Regions from separate parts of the Massilia phyllosphaerae genome, predicted to be linked through region 1. Evidence: predicted binding sites of a transcription regulator. Region 1 holds the regulator's gene; the other holds the start of a gene.
What was found. The regulator HrcA, encoded in region 1, represses chaperone genes, less so after heat shock. The targets are predictions, from matches to a motif close to TTAGCACTCNNNNNNNNNGAGTGCTAA.
Positions count from the first base shown of each region.

Region 2: a site for HrcA is predicted at 2,158-2,184, ahead of rpoH (RNA polymerase sigma factor RpoH). Genes of this name have one in related genera too.

Region 1 covers NZ_JAXSQX010000001.1:142,823-146,231, reverse strand. The annotation lists gene U1H99_RS00605 (outer membrane protein assembly factor BamE) at 1-482, opposite strand, end outside; gene fur (ferric iron uptake transcriptional regulator) at 596-1,024, shown strand; gene hrcA (heat-inducible transcriptional repressor HrcA) at 1,090-2,103, opposite strand; gene U1H99_RS00590 (HAD family hydrolase) at 2,208-2,927, opposite strand; gene U1H99_RS00585 (hypothetical protein) at 3,176-3,409, shown strand, end outside.
Region 2 covers NZ_JAXSQX010000004.1:471,061-474,469, forward strand. The annotation lists gene ftsY (signal recognition particle-docking protein FtsY) at 1-261, shown strand, start outside; gene U1H99_RS17865 (cell division ATP-binding protein FtsE) at 270-938, shown strand; gene ftsX (permease-like cell division protein FtsX) at 935-1,861, shown strand; gene rpoH (RNA polymerase sigma factor RpoH) at 2,324-3,214, shown strand; gene U1H99_RS17880 (dienelactone hydrolase family protein) at 3,407-3,409, opposite strand, start outside.

The DNA.
Region 1 (3,409 bases):
CCGTCGAAGTGGTCGACCTTGTCATCCTTGAAATACACGGTCACGCGGCTGGTGGTCAGCTCGCCATTGCCGCGCGCCAGGTAGAACGGGTAATCCCAGCGGTCGCGGTGGAAGGTGTCGGTCAGCAGCGGGGTGCCGAGCACGAACTTGACCTGGTCGCGGGTCTGGCCGGGCTTCAGTTGCTTGATCATTTCTTCGGACACGAAGTTGCCTTGCTGGATGTCCGGACGGTAGGGCGAGAACACCCACAGGAATTTCTGCAGCTTGGTGACGCGGGTGGTCTGGGCACCGGAGTTTGCGGCTGCCGCAGCCTTGTCGGCGTCGGCGGCGACCGCGGTCGGCGCGGTGCTCACCGGCGCTGCCGGCTTGGTCTGGTTACGCCAGGATGCGCAACCCGACAGCAGCAGCGCCGTGCAGGCGACACCTGCCACGAGCGCTGGGCGCACGTGGAAACGATGGAAAACGGCATTCTTGATGCGCATATCTAATCCCAAAACAAGTGAGCGAAAGCTCGTAAACCAGGCCTGAATGATCGAGCGGGCGCTCGGAAAACGCTATATCATAAAGCACTCCGCCCATATCCGAGTAACAAAACATGAGCAACAACCCAACCGACCTGAAGGCCAGCGGCCTGAAAGCGACTCTGCCGCGCCTGAAAATCCTCGAAATTTTCCAGAACAGCGCGGTCCGGCACCTGACGGCGGAAGACGTCTATAAAACCCTGCTGAACGAAAACATGGATGTCGGCTTGGCAACTGTTTATCGTGTCCTGACCCAGTTCGAGCAGGCCGGACTTCTGAACCGCAACCACTTCGAAACCGGCAAGGCGATCTACGAACTGAACGCCGGCTCGCACCACGACCACCTCGTCTGTCTAGACTGTGGCCACGTGGAAGAGTTCTATGACGAGGAAATCGAATCGCGCCAGCAAAAGATTGCGCTGGAGCGCGGTTTCAAGATTACCGAACACGCGCTGGCAATCTATGGCAATTGCGTGAAGACGGATTGCCCGCACCGGCACTGACATAACTGGAAACAAAATAGATGCAAAAAAACCACCTCCGGGTGGTTTTTTTACGCCGCCTGCAGTCAGGAATGGCTGAGCGCGTTCGACAGCAGCTTGGCCGTGATGTCCACGATCGGAATCACGCGCTCGTAGGCCATCCGGGTCGGCCCGATCACCCCGAGCGTGCCGACGATCTTGCCGTTGACCTCGTAGGGCGCGGTCACCACGCTCATTTCGTCCATCGGCACCAGCTTGGATTCGCCGCCGATGAAGATCTGCACGCCGCCGGCCTTGCTGGACACGTCCAGCAGCTGCATCAGCCCGGTCTTTTGCTCGAACATCTCGAACATCTGGCGCAGCGAGCTCATGTTGGATGAGAGATCGGTCACCGACAGCAGGTTGCGCTCGCCGGCGATGACCATGCCCTCGCCTTCCTGCATCGCTTCGCTGCCGGCCTCGACCGCCGTCTGCATCAGCTGTCCCATGTCGTCGCGCAGCTGGCGCAGCTCGCCGGTGAGGCGGCCGCGCACCTGGTCGAAGGTCAGGCCGGCGAAATTCTGGTTCAGGTAATTGGCCGATTGCGTCAGCTGCGCCGGCGAATAATCGACGTCGGTCAGCAGCAGGCGGTTCTGGACGTCGCCGCGCGGGTCGACGATGACCAGCAGGATGCGCTTTTCGGACAGGCGCAGGAATTCGATCTGCTGGAAGATCGACTCGCGCCGCGGACTCTGCACCACCCCGGCGAACTGCGACAAGGACGACAGCATCTGCGCCGCGTTGGCGATGACTTTTTGCGGCTGGTGCGCCGGCAGGCGCATGCCGGCCTCGACCGCGTTCTCGTCGATCTGGCGCACGGTCAGGAGGGTGTCGACGAACAGGCGGTAGCCGCGCGGCGTGGGGACGCGCCCGGCCGAGGTGTGCGGGCTGGCCACATAGCCCATCTCTTCGAGGTCGGCCATGATGTTGCGGATCGTGGCCGGCGACAGGTCCAGCCCGGAAATCTTCGACAGCGCGCGCGAACCGACCGGCTGGCCATCGGCGATGTAGCGCTCGACCAGGGCTTTCAGCAGGGTTTGGGCACGATTATCGAGTTGCATAATTTAGAACGAGGCGGAAGAAATCCGCGCTTGCAGGTCATCGCGGTACGTTATTCAGATGTCATTATGCCTGTTCACATGCCGGGCGTGCAGTGATCGCGGCCTTATTTAGTGTGCGCGTGTTGGTGCTCGAGCCAGGCCAGCAGCTCGTCGAAATCGCGCACGATCGCATCCGGCACCACCTCGTGTTCCAGGTGGCTGGTCGATCCGGTGCGGTTCATCCATACCGCGCGCAGGCCGGCGCGCTGGGCGCCCTGCACGTCGAGCAGCACGTCGTCGCCGACGTACACCGCATCCTCGGGCGCCACGCCGAGCTGCCGGCAGGCTTCCAGGAAGATCGCCGCGTCCGGCTTGGCCACGCCCAGTTCGTGCGCCGCCACCGACACCTTGAAATGATGGGACAGGCCGATCGCTTTCAAGTCCGCATTGCCGTTCGAGATCGAACCGACCAGCAGTTTGTCTTGCAAACGCAACAGGCCCGGTAGCACGTCGTCGTAGGGCGTGACCGCGTTGCGGGCGGCAAAAAAGTGCAGCATCGCCAGTTCCACCTTGGCGGCATCCTCGCCCGCTTCCTGGAACGCCGCATGCAGGCCGGCGCGGCGCAGCTTGCCCAGGTCGAGGTGGAATTCGGGCTGTTGCGCCAGCAGTTGCAGGCGCGCCTGACGCAGGCCGTCGATGGTGAAGCGCTCGGCCACGCGCGGCGCGTGCTCGCGCAGCCAGGCGAACAGGCTTTCCTCGGCCTGGACGATCACGGGCGAAATCGGCCACAGGGTGTTGTCCAGGTCGAACAGGATGGCCTTCGGCCAGGCACGGGGGCTTGTCATGTTGAAACGCCAGGGTAGCAGGATGGATGCAGGAAGCATGAAGACGAGGCGGGTCCAGCATAACGATGGCCGCTGCGAAATGCAACGGTGCTGCGCCGTGTCAAGTGTTGGTTACACCGTGATACAAAGGTAATGCATGGCAAATGGCGCCCCAGATTGGCAAATGCACTAAAATGATGGGCATTTTTCTACTCAGCGGTGCCGGCAGTCTTTCTCGCGCGCCACATCCTGTCCATTTTGGAGAAGTTATGAAGAGTTCGATCCTGCGTGCCGGCGTTGCGCTGGCATGCGCACTGGGCCTGGCCGCATGCGGCGGCGGGAGTGGCGATTTGCTGTTGCAAGGCACGATTTACAGCGGCGTGACCAAGGCCGGTCTGATCCTGACCAACAACGGCGGCGACGACCTGGTCATCCCGGCCGGTGCGACCAGCTTCCAGTTTTCGCGTGCGGTCTCGACCGATGACGAATTCAACATCGAGGTC
Region 2 (3,409 bases), on a different contig from region 1:
GAGGACGCCCCGCACGAACTGCTGCTGGTGATCGACGGCAATACCGGCCAGAACGCGCTGGCGCAAGTGAAAGCCTTCGACGATGCGCTGCAGCTGACCGGCCTCGTGATCACCAAGCTGGACGGCACCGCCAAGGGCGGCATCCTGGCCGCGATCGCGCGTACCCGTCCGGTGCCGGTGTACTTCATCGGCGTCGGCGAGAAGCTGGAGGACTTGCAGCCCTTCAGCGCCGACGAATTCGCCGAGGCGCTGCTGGGGTAAGCTCGAGAATGATTGAATTCCTGTCCGTCTCCAAGAAATATTCGGCCGACGCCCTGGCCCTGTCCGACGTCACGCTGAACATCGCCAGGGGCGAGCTGGTCTACCTGGCCGGCCCGTCCGGCGCCGGTAAATCGACGCTGATGAAGATGGTGGCCGCGATCGAGCGCCCGACCTCGGGCCGCGTGACCGTCAACGGCCAGGACATCGGCAAGCTGAAAAAGGCCGGCGTGCCTTTCCTGCGGCGCAACCTGGGCCTGATCTTCCAGCACCAGCGCCTGCTCAACGACCGCAACCTGCTGGCCAACGTGATGCTGCCGCTGATCGTCACCGGCGCGCCCAAGGCGCAGGCGGCGGAACGCGCGCGCGCGGCGCTCGACAAGGTCGGCCTGCTCGATCGCGTCCGCGCGCTGCCGATGGAACTGTCGGGCGGCGAACAGCAGCGCGTGGCGATCGCGCGCGCGATCGTCAACCGCCCGCAGATCATCCTGGCCGACGAGCCAACCGCCAACCTCGACCGCGCCGCGGCCGACAAGGTGATCGACGCCCTGCACGCCTTTCACTCTGCCGGCGTGACCTGCGTGATCTCGAGCCATGACGAGCAGATCCTCGACAGCGGCGCGCGCGTGATTCGCCTCGAGCATGGGCACGTGATGGACGGCATCGGAGGTGGCGCATGAATATCTGGTTCCGCCAGCACCGCTTCGCCTTCGTCGCGGCGCTCGCCACCGTGCGCAAGTCGCCCGGCAGCTTCCTGTTCAACGTGCTGGTGGTGGCGGTGGCGCTGGCCCTGCCCTTCGCCGGCGTGACCCTGCTCGACAACGTGCGTCCGCTGTCCGAACAGCTGGCGGTCGATCCCGAGATCAGCCTGTTCATGAAGCCCGGCGTGGCGCGCGAGGATGCCCAGGCGCTGGCGCCGCAGCTGCAGCAGCTGCTGGCCGGCAACCATGCGAAGATCAACTTCGTGCCGCGCGAGCAGGCACTGGACGCCCTGAAGGAAAAGAGCGGCCTCGACGACGTCATCGCCACGCTGGGCGACAATCCGCTGCCCGACAGCTATGTGATGAAGCTGGACGGTTTTGCGGCAACCAGCACCGCCGAGGCGGCGCGCGTGGACCTGCTGGCCGATCACATGCGCCAGCTCCCGGGCGTCGATTCGGTGCAGGTTGATTCGGCCTGGGTCAAGCGCCTGGCCGCCCTGCTCGGCGTGCTGCGCCTGGCGCTGCTGCTGCTGGCCCTGACATTGGGCGTGGTGGTGATCGCGGTGGTGTTCAACACCGTCCGCCTGCAGGTACTGACCCAGCGCGAAGAGATCGCCGTCTCGAAGCTGCTCGGCGCCACCGACAACTTCATCCACCGCCCGTTCTACTACACCGGCGCCCTGCTCGGCGTGTGCGCCGGCGCCGTGGCCCTGGGTGCGGTGGCATTGGCGCTGCGCCCGCTCAACACGGCCGTCGGCGAGTTTGCGCGCCTGTACGCGTCGGACTTCCAGCTGACGGCGCTGCCGGCGCTGGGCATTGTCGGCTTGCTGGCGATCAGCGCCGCACTGGGCCTGGTCGGGGCGATGCTATCGGTGCAGCGGCACCTGGCGCGCCTGAAATAACGTTTCCTGCAAGCTCGCTCGAGCTTGCTGTTCTGCTAACTCGTCCGCTGTTGGCCAGTCAAACCTGCGGCGGACGCGAGGCATCCGCCTACACCCCTAAGTGCGCCATCCAACAGAACGCTAAGCACGCGTCCCCTACCCTGTATTTAACGAAAATCAAACGATATATGAGTCACGTTTGAATTAAATCAACTGCACCGCTCATCTCTGCCCTACAGTTGAAACACAGCGCAACTAGATTCCTAAAAGCAACACTTTAGTGAAACTTAAAGGCGTCATCGGGAACATGGAGGCTTCTAGCACTCACTTCAAGAGAGTGCTAATATAGTGTCCGTACATGACGTTTGGTGGCTCGATAGCACAACGTCTCGCATCCCGTAACAAGCCATGCTGTTACGCCTTCGGGGTACGGTGTATGGCAGATTGATGATGCAGTACAGCTCACTGTAAAGGGAAATGACTATGTCCGCACAATCCGCATTGGTTCCTGCTGGCAGCCGTGCTCTGGGACTCGGTTTTAACGGCAACCTCGGCAATATCGACGCCTACATCTCGGCGGTGAACCGTCTGCCAATGCTGACCCACGAAGAAGAGGTCTCGCTGGCCAAAAGTCTGCGCGATGCCAATGATCTGGATGCCGCACAGAAGCTGGTGATGTCTCACCTGCGCCTGGTGGTGTCGATCGCGCGCGGCTACCTGGGCTACGGCCTCCCGCACGCCGACCTGATCCAGGAAGGCAACATCGGCCTGATGAAGGCAGTCAAACGTTTCGATCCGAACCAGGGCGTGCGCCTCGTGTCGTACGCAATGCACTGGATCAAGGCCGAGATGCACGAATACATCTTGAAGAACTGGCGCCTGGTGAAGGTCGCGACGACCAAGGCACAGCGCAAACTGTTCTTCAACCTGCGCAGCAACAAGCAGGGTCTCGACGCCATGTCGCCGCAGCAAGTTGCCGACCTGGCCAAGATGCTCGACGTAAAGCGCGAAGAAGTGGTCGAAATGGAAACCCGCCTGTCGGGCCGCGACATCGCGCTGGAAGCGCCGACCGACGACGAAGACGACAAGTTCTCGCCGATCGCCTACCTGTCGTCGGACCAGCAAGAGCCGACCAAGGTGCTCGAAGCCGAAGAGGTGGTGCGCCTGCAGTCGGAAGGCCTGGAAACGGCCCTGGGTAAACTGGACCCGCGTTCGCGTCGCATCGTGGAAGCGCGCTGGCTGGCCAACGATGATGGTTCCGGTGCTACCCTGCACACGCTAGCCGAAGAGTTCGGCGTGTCGGCCGAGCGTATCCGCCAGATCGAGACCGCCGCGCTGAAAAAGATGAAAACGGCCCTCGCCGCTTACGTCTAACCCGGCTCCCCAGCAAACGAAAAGGCACCCCAGGGTGCCTTTTATTTTTTCTTCAATTCGGGGTCAGAGCACAATCCGGGGTCAGAGCACAATCGTCATTGGCCGCTACCGCTTCGTCTCGTAGCCATCGGCGGCGAATTGCCCGGACACTACGGCATCCAGAATCTGCTCTGACCCCGAATTGGTTTGTGATCA